Regions from separate parts of the Actinacidiphila sp. bgisy160 genome, predicted to be linked through region 2. Evidence: riboswitches for the same ligand, from Rfam matches in the RefSeq annotation. Region 2 holds a riboswitch; each other region holds the start of a gene.
The links. A riboswitch is a leader RNA that binds a small molecule or an ion and turns the genes downstream of it on or off. The one in region 2 is predicted to bind cyclic di-AMP.
Positions count from the first base shown of each region.

Region 1 (4,690 bases), on a different contig from region 2:
CCAGGGACTGGTCGAGGGAGGAGAGCAGGTACTTGCGGCTGCCCCACTCGCCGTACGGGCCGGGCCACATGTCGTACCCCGCCTTGGTGGCGATGAAGAGCTCGTGGCGGTACGGGCGGAGGTCCTGGGCGAAGATCGTGCCGAAGTTGGCCTCGGCCGAGCCGGCGGGCGGGCCGTAGTTGTTGGCCAGGTCGATGTGGACCACGCCACGGTCGACGGCGCGGCGCAGCACCGCGCGCTGCTTCTCCAGCGGCGAGGTGTCGCCGAAGTTGTGCCACAGGCCGAGGGACACGACGGGCAGCAGGACCCCGCTGCGCCCGGTCCTGCGGTATTCCATCGAGGCGTAGCGGTCGTCGGCGGCGAGGTAGGGCACGCGAGGGCTCCCGGGCGATGTGAGGAAATGTGCGGGATTGGGAGGCTACCTTCGCCCAATCGGCGCTGTCACGTCCGTCTTCCGGACGGCGGCGCTCGTCAGTGCCCTCTTCTCGCCCCGCCGCAGGGGCGGTTGTGGCGCACGCCACACCGCGGACCGCGCCGGAGCGGCGCATCCGGGAATCGGGGGATGCGCTCGGTGGTTGGCTCAGAGGGTGTTCCTGCGGGTGGGTCCTCAGGACGGCGTGGTCGGGGGCGGGTTGGAGCGGTACGCCTCCTGCTTTATCCGGCATTGAGGTATCTAACCGGACATATGCACCCACAGTGCATGCATAGCGAATCGATGCGTGATGGGTGTCACGTGCCGAATACGCGGCGGGAGCCCTAGGCGACGCAGCGTCTAATTTCTCCACCGGATTTAACCGTACGATATCGCGCGATTACCGTGCGCCAATTTTTCGCCTACGCAGAGCGGACACTTCTCACGTAAAGTCACAGAAGCTGTTGATCGACTTGCGGTCCGTCGGGTGGCGTGATTCCGCTCCTTGCTCCCGAACGATTCCGTCGTTTAGCTTCCAGATCTCGCAGGACCAATTCCTGCGAGATTCTTCCGGGTGGAACGCCTAGTCCTGCCGCTGCCCGGACGCCGGATGACAAGACCGCACGGCAGGAGCGGGGGACCCAGGTAGTTGCCGTTCCCGTTGGTCTCGGGACGGCTAGGGGTGAAGTCGCAGCGACGTGCCTTTATTTGGCATGCCCAATCGCGGCCGGGCATCTCCAGTCCGAACCCGACAGCTTACCTCGCAGGCGTCGGAGAGGAATTCGGCATGCCCGGTAAGGGAAAGCACCGTCGTCCGCGGAACACCCGCATCACCCGTATCAGCGCCCTGGCCGGCACCACCGGCGCCGCGGTGGCGCTCCCGATCGTCGGCGCCACCGGTGCCCACGCCGCTCCCGTGAGCGTGTGGGACAAGGTCGCGGCCTGTGAGAGCACCAACAACTGGTCCATCAACACCGGTAACGGCTTCTACGGCGGCCTGCAGTTCACCCAGAGCACCTGGGCCGGCTTCGGTGGCACGAAGTACGCCCCGCGTGCCGACCTCGCGACCAAGGCCGAGCAGATCGCCGTCGCTGAGAAGGTTTTGGCGACCCAGGGCCCGCAGGCCTGGCCCGTGTGCGGCCCCAAGGCCGGTCTGACCAAGGCGATGGCCAACCCGTCGGCGACCCCGGCGAGCGCCTCCGTCGCCGCCGCGAAGTCGGCCGCGAAGCCCGCCGCGAAGCCCGCTGCCCCCGCCAAGAAGGCCGAGGCGCCGAAGAGCGCCGGCGGCTCCTACAAGGTCGCCGGCGGCGACACCCTCTCCAAGATCGCTGACGCCCAGTCGGTCGACGGCGGATGGCAGAAGCTGTACGTGAACAACAAGTCCGTCATCGGCGGCAACCCGAACCTGATCTACCCGGGCCAGGTCCTGTCCCTGGGTGAGAAGGCCGCCGCCAAGACCGCGCCCAAGGCCGCGAAGTTCGCCCCGGCCGCCGTCAAGGCCGCCAGCACCTCCGGCTACACCGCCCCGCTCGACCGCGTCACCCTGGGCACCGCCTACCACCGGGCCGGCGCCATGTGGTCCAAGGGCTACCACACCGGTGTCGACTTCATCGCCTCCACCGGCACCAAGGTGAAGTCGATCGCCGGCGGCACCGTGGTCTCCGCGGGCTGGGGCGGCTCGTACGGCAACCAGGTCGTCGTCAAGCACGCCGACGGCCGGTACTCCCAGTACGCCCACCTGTCCTCGCTGTCGGTCTCGGCCGGCCAGACGGTCTCCGTCGGCCAGCAGCTCGGCCTGTCGGGCGCCACCGGCAACGTGACCGGTCCGCACCTGCACTTCGAGGTGCGCACCACGCCCGACTTCGGCTCCGACATGGACCCGCTGGCGTACCTCCGCGCCCACGGCGTCAACGTCTGATCAACTGTTCTACCGTCATCCGGCGCTAGGGTGTGCCCTGTTCCCCTCTCTCGGGGAACAGGGCACATGCCTTTGGTCTGTGACCGAAAACGGATCGAATATTTCCATTTCATGTTTCCTCTCGAACGGTCGATCAGTAGCCTCTGACGCACATGGTCGTGTCCACGACCACGCGTCCTGATCGCCGACGAGCTGGAGCCGTTGATGGAGCGTCCTGCCTGGGCCCCTCATGGGATCGATCTTTCCGTGCCGAGCGTGTCCCGCATCTACGACTACTACCTAGGCGGCTCGCACAACTTCGAGGTCGACCGGGAGGCGGGACGGCGGGCCATCGAGGCCTTCCCGGGGCTCCCGAAGATCATGCAGGCCAACCGGGCGTTCATGCGCAGGGCAGTGCGCTACTCCGTCGACCAGGGCATCACCCAGTTCCTCGACGTCGGCTCCGGCATCCCCACCTTCGGCAACGTCCACGAGGTCGCCCAGGCGGCCAGTCCCGGCGCCCACGTCGTCTACGTCGACCACGACCCGGTCGCCGTCGCCCACAGCCGCGCCGTGCTGGAGGGCAGCGAGGACGCCGCGATCGTCGCCGCCGACCTGCGCTCCCCCCGCGACATCCTGGACAGCGCGGAGGTGCGCGACCTCATCGACCTGGAGCGCCCGGTCACCCTGCTGCTCGTCGCGGTCCTGCACTTCCTCGAGGACGCCGACGAACCGGCCAAGGCCGTGGCCGAGCTGCGCGATGCCATCGCCCCCGGCAGCCTGCTGGTCGTCACCCACGCCTCGGTCGAGGGAGGTCCGCGCAGACCCGAGGAGGGGGAGCGGGTCGAGAACGTCTACCGCAGCGCGAGCTCGCCGCTGATCATGCGGTCGCGGGCCGAGGTGGGGCGCTTCTTCGACGGTTTCGACCTCGTCGAACCCGGCCTTGTCTCCCCGCCGTTGTGGCGTCCCGACGGCACGGACGACGACGCGCCGGACCCGGTTGTCTTCAGCGGCTTCGCGGGCGTCGGCCGCAAGGCGTGACGGTGACCAGAGAACCCGGCCCGGAGCCGGAGCCCGTCGACAGCCTACGGCGCTTCGCGATCATCTGGAGCCGGGCGATCTACCCGGCCACCGCCACCTCCATGACGCGCGGCGAGTTCGAGGAGTACCTGCTCCCGCTCGCCGCTCGCCTCAACGCCACCCTGCGCGCGCAGCCTTTCGACCCCCGTCCCGCCCAGGAGATCGGTGCCGCGCTCGTGGCCGCGCACTGCACCGACCCCGAGGCGCTGGCCCGTATCCTCGACGTCGTCGACGCCTACCTGCTGCTGTACTGCCCGCCCGGCCCCGCCATGCCGCCCGAGGAGAGCCGCACCCGCTGCAACCGCCTGCAGCACTGGGTGGCCGCCGGGTACGCCCGCGCCCTGCAGGAACGCACGCGGACCGAGCAGGAGGCGCTGTCCCGCGCGGCGCTCGCCGCCCGGGCCGCCATCGAACAGGCGTTGCACGAGAGCGAGGTCCGCTTCCGGGCCGTCTTCCAGGGCGCCTCCATAGGCATCGGCATCGCCGACATGGACGGCCGCATCCTTGACGTCAACGACGCCCTCACCGCCATGTTCGGCGGCCTGGAACGCCACATCCGGAGCAAGAACGTCTACGACTGGGTGCACCCGGACGACGCCCCCGAGGTCTGGGAACTGCAGCGCCAGCTCAACCGGGGCGAGCGCGACCACTACCGCATCGAGAAGGCCTACCACCGGCCGGACGGCAGCGCCCTGTGGACCAACCTGACGGTCTCCCTGCTGCGCGATCCCGCCGGGACCCCGCAGTACATGCTCGCGCTGATGGAGGACATCACCGAGGAGCGCCTGCTCAGCGAGCGTCTGCGGTACGAGGCCACCCACGACGCGCTCACCGGCCTGGCCAACCGCAACCTCTTCTTCGAGCGCCTGGAGCAGACGCTGAACGCCTCCGACGGCATGGGCGTCGGCGTCTGCTACCTCGACCTCGACGGCTTCAAGGACGTCAACGACAGTCTCGGCCACGCCGTCGGCGACCGGCTCCTGGTCGCCGTCGCCGAACGCCTTCAGGCCTGCGTCACCACCCCCGACCAGCTCGTGGCCCGCATCGGCGGCGACGAGTTCGCCGCCCTGGTCGTCAACCCCGCCAGCCGCGCGGACATCACGGGCCTCGCCGACCTGATCCTGGCCGCGCTGGCCGACCCCATCCGGGTGGACGGCCGCGAGCTGACCGTGCGGTGCAGCATCGGCATCGTCGAGGGCCAGGCCGGCTCCCTGGGCCCCGCCGAGGTGCTGCGCAGCGCCGACATCACGATGTACCGGGCCAAGGCCGCGGGCGGCAACCGCTTCGAACTGGCCGACCCC
Region 1 is NZ_JBYIQW010000025.1:7,675-12,364, reverse strand. It holds gene AC3EUJ_RS20340 (aldo/keto reductase) at 1-373, opposite strand, end outside; cyclic di-AMP (ydaO/yuaA leader) riboswitch at 1,007-1,197, shown strand; gene AC3EUJ_RS20335 (transglycosylase family protein) at 1,200-2,330, shown strand; gene AC3EUJ_RS20330 (SAM-dependent methyltransferase) at 2,535-3,350, shown strand; gene AC3EUJ_RS20325 (putative bifunctional diguanylate cyclase/phosphodiesterase) at 3,347-4,690, shown strand, end outside.
Region 1: linked by a shared signal. The riboswitch ahead of AC3EUJ_RS20335 (transglycosylase family protein) and the one ahead of AC3EUJ_RS02645 (M23 family metallopeptidase) in region 2 are both predicted to bind cyclic di-AMP.

Region 2 (4,690 bases):
CCGGTGGTGACCTTGCCGGAGGTGACGATCATCGAGGAGAGGTGGCAGTACCAGAGCTCGGTGCCGTCGTCGAGGGTCAGGATGATGCGGTAGCCGTACGAACCGGCCCAGCCCGCCTCGGTGATGGTGCCGCTGTGGATGGCCTTGACCGGGGTGCCGGTCGGGGCGGCGAAGTCCTGGCCGGTGTGGGTGTTGGCCCACAGCGAGCTGGACTCGCCGAAGCCCGCGGTCAGGGTGTACGAGGTGACCGGCTTGACGAAGCTCTTGGCGAGCTCGGCCAGGCGGGCGGCCTCGAGCTTCTTCGCGGCCTCCTCCGCGGCCTTCTTCTTGGCGGCGGCCTCAGCGCGGACCCGCTCCGCCGCCGCGGACTTGGCTGCCTTGGCCGAGGCCTCCTGCTGCGCGGCGGTCCTGGCGGCCCGGTCGGCGGCGTTCCGCTGCTGCTGGGCCTGGTCGAGGATGCGGTTGCGCAGCGCCTCACCCGCGTCGGGGCTCAGGGCCTCGGCGACGGGCTTGGCCTCGGGGGCGCTGTCGTCGTCGACGAGCGCGCCGATGCCGGGCAGTTCGGACGCCTCGGGCAGATGGGGAAGGGAGACGGGGAGGGGGTTCTTGCCCTCGGCGGCGGCGACCCCTCCGACACCCAGCACGGCCACGGCCGCGACTCCGAAGACCGCCGAACCGCGGCCCAGGGAGCGCTGCTTGGCGACGCGGTGCCGGCCGCGCACGGGCCCGGCGGACTCCTCGGTGGGGTTCCACGGCTCGGCCGGCGGGCCCTCGTGGGGCGCGCCCTCGAAGGCCTCGAAGGCCTCGATGTCCTCGGCGTCCTCGCTGTGCCGGGCGTCCGCGAAGGCCTCGATGTCCTCGGGGAGCGGGTGGGTGGCGACGGTGGCGGTGGTGGCGGCGGCCTCGTACGCCTCGTGCCCGGCGGCCTCGTGCTCCGCGACGGTGGCGTCCTGGGAGGTCGTCTCCGCGGCGGCGGCCGCGTCGAGCCAGCCGGCGGCCATGTTCCACTGGCCGGTGTCCCAGCCGTCGATCGCGTTCTTCGTCGGCGGTGCCTGCTCGGCTGCCGGGGGGTTCCAGCCGGCGGCGATGTTCCACTCGGCGGTGTCCCACTCGGGGTATGCGCTGACGGACCCCTGTTGCTGTCCGGGTATCAGGGCAGGCTCGTTCGACGCCACGCGGGCGCACTCCTTTCCTTCCTTCTCGCCTACCGGGTTAGCTGACGGGTTCGGAGCAGGAAGGTCTCCTACGAGGACCGCGGAGGGCCCCCGATTCACCCCAGGAAGTGGTTCCCCGGTTCCCGCGGACGGGATTCGGCAAGCGCACGGCGCCGCCCTGTCGGCGGTGGGACGACCGCGCTGCGTTATCGAACGTTAATAGAGGCGCCCGCCAATTCCAAGCCACTCAAGCGAGTTCATGACGGGAATCTATGGGGATGGACGGGACAGAAGCGGACATTGGGTCGTGACTGCCGTGACCTATGGGAAATGTGAGTGTGCATCAGTCGTTATGCGGAAGGGAGTGTCGCGCTCACGAGGAGTGATGGTCACCCCGGACCCCGGCCGCCGAGCGCGCGCCCCAGACGGCCGTCCAGGCGCTCCGCCGAGGCGTCGGCGCCGCGGTGCGCCGCGAGCATTCCGTGCACTTCACGCTGCAGGACCCGGGTGAAGGTGACGTAATGCGCGGTCGCCGGACGGGCCCTGGCGGCCTGCAGCGCGCACCACAGCAGGGTCGTGTAAGCGGGGGTCGCGGCGGACGGCGAGGGCGGGGGCTCCGAGCCGCGTCCCGTGGGGCGGTCGTAGAACCAGGCGCGGGGGTCGTGAGGATCGTCACAGTTGACATTCCCGGCTCCGTATGCCGACCGCCGTGCCGGGGCGAAGCCGGCCCGGAGCAGGGCATGTTGGGCGTCGCGTCCGGTCAGGAAGCGGATCAGGTCCGCGGCGTCGTCCGGGCGGTCGCTGTTCGCCGCCACGCCGAGGCTCTGACCGCCGAGCGCCGCGATGCCGGGGAGCCGGGCCACGCCGAAGCGGACGCCTGGGGCGAGGGCGGCGTCCAGCCGGTTGTAGGCGTAAGGCCAGTTGCGCATCAGCACGCTCTGCCCCTCGGTGAACTGGGCGAGGGTGACCGACTCGTCGGCCTCCAGGGACACCGGGTTGAGGTTGTTGGCGGCGCCCAGCCGGCCGAGCTCGTCCAGGCCCTCGCGCAGCCCGTCCTCGGTGCCGATGTAGCGGCCGTCGCCGTCGACGAGTTCGACGCCCGCGGTCCAGAAGGTCTCCAGGGTGTTGACGGTCAGGCCCTCGTACGCGCGCAGCTGGGTGGTGTAGGCGGCGTGGCCGAGCGGGCGGACGTCGGCGAGCAGGTCGCCGATCTTGGCGTATCCGCGCAGGTCGGCGGGGCGGCGCCCGGCCTTGGCGAGGTCGTCGGTGCGGTAGTAGAGCAGGCCGACGTCGGTGTTGAAGGGCACCGCGTACGTGCGGCCCTTCCAGCGCCCGGCGTCCGCGGCCTGGCGCAGGAAGTCCCCGTCGACGAGGGCGGGGGCGAGCGGGCGCAGCAGCCCGCTGTCGGCGAACTCGGGGATCCAGCTGATGTCGAGGTTGACCACGTCGTACGCGGCGGTGCCCGACTGGAAGGCGCCGATCAGCTCGCTGCGCTGCTCGTCGGAGGCGGAGGGGAGCTCGACGAGCCGGGCGGGCCGGGACGGGTTGCGCCGGTTCCACTCCTCGATCAGGGCGCGGCGGACGCCGGGTCGGCCGCCGGCGGTGAGGTCGGCGTCGCTGGCGACGATCAGCGGCCGGGAGCGGTCGGGCTCCGGCGCCGGGGCGGCGGCGGGGCCGCTGCAGGCCGCCCCGGCCAGCAGGAGCAGGGCGCCCAGCGCGCGGCGCGCGCGCCGGCGGCGGACGGGGCGCGGAGGGCGGAGGGTGCCGTCCACGCCTCGGGGCCCGGTGGCTGTCATGACCCTCCCGAGGTGAGGCGGGTGATGGTCTCCGCGACCCGGTTGGGCAGGTCCTGCGTGGCCGTGAGGCAGGCGCCGCCGCCCTCCGTCACGGCCTTGTTGAAGCGCAGCGAGCAGCCGTAGCCCTCCAGGGACACCACCAGCACGGGGACGTCCACGTCCGGCGGGTCGACGCGGGCGCTGTCCTCGTCGTCGGTGATGAGGACGATCAGGGCGCCGGGGGAATCGGCGAGGGCCCGGGACCACTGCCGCAGGGCGGCGGCCACGGGGGCGTCCCGCTCGACCGGTGCCAGCGCGCGGATCGCGGCGTCCCGCGCGGCCGCGTCGTTCGGCCCGGGACGCAGGAGGGTGCGGCCGGGCACGGCGGCGATGCCGTACCGGTAGCCGGAGGCTCGGGCCAGCACGGAACGCACGACGGGGACGTTGGCCCCGGAGTAGGAGGAGCTGGAGACGTCGACGGCGAACAGGACGTCGCGCCGGGTGCCGGCGGCCTCACCGTGGTCCCGCAGCGCGGCCTCGATGTCCTGCCGGGTGGGCGGTTCGCCGCCAGCCGGGGGGTCGGCGACGAAGACGGCGCTGTCCAGCGGGGTGTCCCCGGCCGCGGTCGTCCCGCTGACGTCCGTACGGAAACCCTGCGCGGCCAGCGCCCACTGCCCCGGGCGGGAGCGGAGCCATTCCCCGAGGCGGTGCACAGCCTCGGCGCGTTCGACGCGGTCGGCCCGGCCGGTCTCCCAGGTCACCGGTACGAGGGTGAGGTCGAGGGGCGGCACGTCGGCGGGGTAGTAGGCGGTGTAGGGGTCGGACTGGTTGCCCAGGCAGGGGGGACGGGACTCCAGGGCCGGGGTGACGAGGCCGGCGAGAGTGGACTCGGTGGTGAGCAGGGCCTGTTGGGTGCCGCGTCGTTCGACCAGCCAGGTCCGGGCGGAACAGGCCAGGGCCCGGTCGTCCGGTGGGGGCACGGCGTCGGTGGTGACCCGGGTGCCCGGCGCCAGGTGCAGCAGCTGGTCCAGGGCGGCGTCCGAGGAGTGCGGTTCGGCGCTGCGGACGACCACGCCCTGGGCGCGGGCGGCGTCGACCAGTTGCTGCGCGGTGCTGCCGGTGCGTGCCACGCCGTCCAGCGAGGTCGTGGTGGCGAGGACCGCGGGCGAGTGCGCGAGGGTGACCGGCCGGCCGAGGACGACGACGCTCTCCGGCCGCCGGGTCTCGGCCAGGACCTGGGTGCGGGCGGTGCCGGCCGCCGGTATCCACACGTCCGGGTGCGGCCCGACGTCCCGCAGTGGCATCGCGCAGTCCCCGCCGTCCTGGCAGGCGCGTTCCGGTTCGGCCCAGGCGGCGGAGGCGCGGAAGGCGGCGATGGTGCGGTCGGTGGGGGCCGCGTAGACGGTGGTGTTGATCTGGCCGCAGCCCTCGGGCCGGCCGCCGAGGGAGGCGCTGGTGGCGGCGGCTTCGCTGTCCTGGAAGGTGTCGAGCACGGAGGTGAGCGCGGCGCGCGTCTCCGGTGAGGTGAGCACCCGCAGTTCGAGCGGGGCGGGGCACAGCGGTGCCGGGCGGTGCGCCCATGTCCAGCCGGTGACGCCGCCCGCGACCAGGGCCAGGGCGGTGCCGGCGCCGACCACGCGGTGCCAGAGCGGCTGGTGGGGGCCCGCCGTCCACGTCCAGGCGAAGCCGGCGTACTGGGCGAGCCGGCGCAGCGGTGCCAGCCAGCGGGTCCCGCGGGCGGGGCGCGGGGTGAGCCGGGCC
Region 2 is NZ_JBYIQW010000001.1:547,438-552,127, reverse strand. It holds gene AC3EUJ_RS02645 (M23 family metallopeptidase) at 1-1,001, opposite strand, end outside; cyclic di-AMP (ydaO/yuaA leader) riboswitch at 1,187-1,326, opposite strand; gene AC3EUJ_RS02640 (extracellular solute-binding protein) at 1,544-2,950, opposite strand; gene AC3EUJ_RS02635 (caspase, EACC1-associated type) at 2,947-4,690, opposite strand, start outside.

Region 3 (4,690 bases), on a different contig from region 2:
CTCGCGGGTGCTGATCCACCAGCCCTCGTTCGGGGAGGTGATCCAGGGCACCACGGCCGACCTGGAGATCCAGGCCGCGGAACTGCTCCGCCGCCGTGATCAGTTGGAGGAGCTGCTGGTACGGCACACCGGACAGGAACCGGAGCGGATCAGGGCCGACATCGAACGGGACACCATTTTTGACGCTCCATCGGCCCTCGCCTACGGACTGGTGGACCGGCTGACGCTGAGCCGCAAGGACGGCGCCGGCCGCCCCCCGCACTCCGCGCGGTGACCGGCCGTGGTACCCGAACTGCCACCGCTCCCGGCCCTGACGCGGGCCGAGGGCGAGCTCGTCGACACCTATCTGGAGGTCGTGGACCTGCTGGGCCGGATCAACCCGTCCCGCTCCCGGGACACCTACGGGGCGCTGCGCGCCGCGCAGGCCCTGGTGGGGCGGGCGACGGAGCTGCGTGACGCGCTGACACTGATGCACATGCGCGGTGAGAGCGAGGTGCACACGGCCACCATGGAACGGGCGCTGCGGGTGCTCGACGGCGAACGGCGCACCGGCCAGGTCACCTTGCCGCCCCACCGTCGCTGACGGAGCGTCACGACGCACTGGTCCGTTCGGGCGACGCGAACTCGAACCGAATGGACTCGCCCGATCGTTGTATCTGCCGTGGACGGCCGAGTGGTCACAAGTTGCGCGACACGGCCGCACTCATCCGGAATCTGACGCTCCGCCCCTGGTGTTCGACTCCTTTCGAGTCGTCAGTCCGGGCCCTGCGTCGCGGAGTCCACCCGAATAGGTGAGTCGTGAACAGACTCACATTCGACCGGTTGCGCTGGGAATCGGTCGCTTCGGTGGGTGATCATCCCTTTGACGACAAGCCCCCGTCATCCCGGCGGGGCGGTCCGCGCGGACGCCGAATCCTGCCGCCGCGCGGATGCCAGGTCGACAACGACGCACCGGCAGGAGCGGAGGACCCGAGCAGTACGGGTCCGGCGCCGGTCGCCGGACCCTTGGGGTGAAGCCGCAGCCGCGGCCGGGCATCTTCGCCTGCCCGAACCCGACAGGTCATCCTTCGCAGGCGGACGACGAAGGGTTGCGCATGAGTGCGCCAACAGCCATGTCCGGGGTCCTGTGCCGGCTGGGGGCGGTATCCGCCCTCACGGCGGCCGCCGTGGCCGGTCCCGCGGTACTGCCGGAGCTCGCCCAGCAGGCCGACGCGGCGACGGTCTCCACCAAGGCGCTGCGGATCGCGGCGTCCAAGAAGGGCGCGCCGTACCAGTACGGGGCCGCCGGCCCCGGCAGGTTCGACTGCTCCGGGCTCACCTTCTACTCCTTCAAGAAGGCGGGCAAGAAGCTGCCCCGCACCGCGGCGGCGCAGTACAACAGCGTCCGGCACATCCGGAAGTCCGCACGGACCCGCGGCGACCTGGTGTTCTTCCACTACGGGAGCAACGTCTACCACGTGGGGATGTACGCCGGGCACGGCAAGATCTGGCACTCCCCCAAGCCCGGCGGGCGGGTGCGGCTGGAGATGATCTGGAGCCGCAGCGTCTGGTACGGCCGGGTGAAGTGACCCCGGTCGCGGACGTGCCGGTAGCGTGCCGGTGTGTCCTTGGAACGAATCCTCGCCGACGCCGCGGTGGGCGTCTTCCCGCCCGCCGACGGCTCGGTGACGGTCGTGCCGCAGCCCACGCCGCGCGACGCCGGGGTGATCGCCTTCACCGCCCACGCCGTGGTCTTCGCGGACGCCGACCCGGGGCGGATCCGCGGGCTGCTGCCGCCCGGCGACCTCTCGGCACCGCTCGATCCGCCGTTCCTCACCGCGCTGTGCGGGCTGCTGGACCGCACGGTGAACAACGTCGACCTGCTGACCGCCGCGCCGGCGCTGCCTGGGCGGCCGCCGGCCGCGCTGGGCCTGCCCCTGCGGGAGACCGCCGAACGGGACCACCCGCGGATCGCCCGGGCCCTGCGGCACCGTGACGACGTCCGGGCGTGGACGGTGCCCGGGGGCACGGTCCTGACCGGCCGGGGCGTGGCGGGCCGCTGGGAGGCGGCCCTGGAGGTCGACCCGGGGGCACGCGGCGCGGGCCTCGGCCGCCGGCTCGCGCTTGCGGCGCGCCATCTCGTCCCCGGGGGCGAGACCGTGTGGGCGCAGATCGCCCCGGGCAATGCGGCGAGCGTGCGGGCGCTCACGGCGGCGGGCTTCGTCCCGATGGGCGCCGAGGCGCTGCTGCTCACACGGGAGGACTGAGGGCCACTGGGGTCACTCGACGGCGGCAGTGGCCCAGGGCAGGCTGATCCAGACCGTCTTGCCGCCCTCCGCGGTGGGGGTGACCAGGAGCGTGCCGCCCGCCTCCACCGTGAGATGACGGATGATCACCATGCCGCGCCCGTTGTCCTGCTGCACGGCGGCGGGCAGCCGCTGGGGCCACCGGGGGTGACTGTCGGTGACCCCGATGCGCAGTTGCTCGTCCCGGTCCAGCTGGACGTCGAGGGTGAAGGTCGGCGACTGGCCGAGGGTGTGCAGCACCGCGTTGGTCGCCAGCTCGGAGACGATGAGCCGGACGGAGTCGGCGGGGTCCGAATCCTCGGGCATGCCCCACTCCACCAGCAGGTCGCTCACGTAGCGACGTACCGCGGGGACCGAGGCAGGGTCGCTCGGCAGGGTGACGGATGCTTCCTGGTGGTCTGCCATGGCGACGCTGTCCCTTTCCCGCCGTGACCAGGACGCCGGCGCCCGCCGCGCCCGTGGCCGCGCGCGCGACAGCCGAAGGCGCCGTGCCCCGCCCACGCGGCACGTCCCCGTTCGGCACTCACGCGCCAGAGTGTCACTCATCGTGCCCTTAATCAGGTGTCACCACAGCTATATGCATATATCTGTCGCCCAAAGCGGTGAACTCTGCTACGAGAGAACGTATTTGCGCGGCAGACTTCGCCCGGGGACCGGCGGGGGTGCCGGGAACCGGGAGGTGCACACACCATGCAGCAGGTGCCGGCGGTACGCCGCCGCAAGATCGGCTCGGAATTGCGCCGTCTGCGCGACACGGCGGGGCTCACCAGCGGTGAGGCCGCCCAGCGGCTGGGGTGGCACCAGTCCAAGGTCAGCCGGATCGAGACCGGCCGCAGCGGGGTGCGCCCCGAGGACGTCACGGCGCTGCTGGACGTGTACGGCGTGCGCGACCAGCGGCTGCGGGAGATGCTCGCCGCGCTCGCGAGCGAGGGCGACCGGCGCGGCTGGTGGCATGAGTTCCGGGAGGAACTTCCCTCCGCCTACCGGGACTTCATCTCCCTGGAGACCGACGCCTGCCGGGCGCGAACCCTGGAGACGACGGTGGTTCCCGGACTGCTGCAGACCCCGGACTACGCCCGTGAGTTGACCCGCTCGGTCCTGCCGCAGCTCGGTCCGCGGCAGATCGCGACCCTGGTGCAGGTGCGGATGGCCCGCCAGGCGGTGCTGCGCGCCGATCCGCCGCTGGAGTTGTGGGCGGTACTGGACGAGGCGGTGCTGCGCCGGAGTGTCGGGGGGCCCGGAGTGATGGCGGCGCAATTGAGCCATCTTGTGGAACTGGGTTCACTGCCTCATGTGCATCTGCAGGTGCTGCCCTTCTCGGCCGGTGGGCATATAGGCGTCACAGGGCCTTTCGTAATCTTCTCATTTCCGCGCATTGCTGATCTCGACGTGGTTGTTCTCGACCATTTGACGAGTAGTCTCTATCTGGATCAGCACGAGGACGTCAGGGCGTACGGTGCTGCCTTCAATCGATTGCGCTCCCATGCCCTGTCGAGTGAGCAGTCGTTGTCCTTCATCTCCGGCATCGGCAAAGGCGCGTAAGGAGGCACGCCCCCCATGTCCAATGTCCTGCCTCAGTACGTCACCTCCAGTGCGTCCCTCTTCGGCGTGAACTGGCGACGCAGCAGCTACAGCACGGCGGCGAACAACTGCGTCGAGACGGCCCTCATCGGAGACGGGCCGCTCTCGGGTCAGCTCGCCGTACGCGACTCCAAGGATGTGCGCGGCCCCGCCCTGCTCTTCCCCCCGGCGGCCTGGGCGGAGTTCCTCGCCGCCGTGGCGACGGGGAACCTGACCGAACACCCCTGAGTTCAGGGGCGCGGCGGCGCCGTACGGACGATCGTCCCCACGGCGTCGCCGATCTCCCGGTCGGTCAGATCGGCCCGCGCGGTGAGCCGCAGCCGCGAGATCCCGTCGGGCACGGACGGTGGCCGGAAGCAGCCCACGGCGAGACCCGCCGCACGGCACGCGGCGGCCCACGCGACGGCCGCCTCGGGTGACGGCGCCCGCACCGACACGACGCACGCGTCCGGCACGGTGGCGTCCAGCCCCGCCTCCACCAGCCGCTCGTACAGCTCGCCGGCGACCGCCCGGGCCCGTACGGCGCGTTCCGGCTCCCGCCTCAGCAGGCGCAGCGCGCCGAGCGCCGCGCCCGTCGCCGCCGGGGCGAGGCCCGTGTCGAAGATGAACGTCCGAGCGGCGTTGACCAGGTGCTCGATGACCCGGGCCGGTCCCAGCACCACTCCGCCCTGGCTGCCCAGGGACTTGGAGAGCGTGGCGGTGCACACCAGTCCGGGCGCGCCCGCCAGTCCCGCCTCCGCGGCCGCTCCACGGCCCCCGGGACCGAGCACCCCGAGGCCGTGGGCGTCGTCCACCAGCAGCGCCGCGCCGTGCTCGCGGCAGGC
Region 3 is NZ_JBYIQW010000033.1:69,113-73,802, reverse strand. It holds gene AC3EUJ_RS24245 (ATP-dependent Clp protease proteolytic subunit) at 1-274, shown strand, start outside; gene AC3EUJ_RS24240 (hypothetical protein) at 281-583, shown strand; cyclic di-AMP (ydaO/yuaA leader) riboswitch at 935-1,091, shown strand; gene AC3EUJ_RS24235 (C40 family peptidase) at 1,095-1,568, shown strand; gene AC3EUJ_RS24230 (GNAT family N-acetyltransferase) at 1,602-2,246, shown strand; gene AC3EUJ_RS24225 (ATP-binding protein) at 2,259-2,690, opposite strand; gene AC3EUJ_RS24220 (helix-turn-helix domain-containing protein) at 2,976-3,827, shown strand; gene AC3EUJ_RS24215 (DUF397 domain-containing protein) at 3,843-4,094, shown strand; gene AC3EUJ_RS24210 (8-amino-7-oxononanoate synthase) at 4,097-4,690, opposite strand, start outside.
Region 3: linked by a shared signal. The riboswitch ahead of AC3EUJ_RS24235 (C40 family peptidase) and the one ahead of AC3EUJ_RS02645 (M23 family metallopeptidase) in region 2 are both predicted to bind cyclic di-AMP.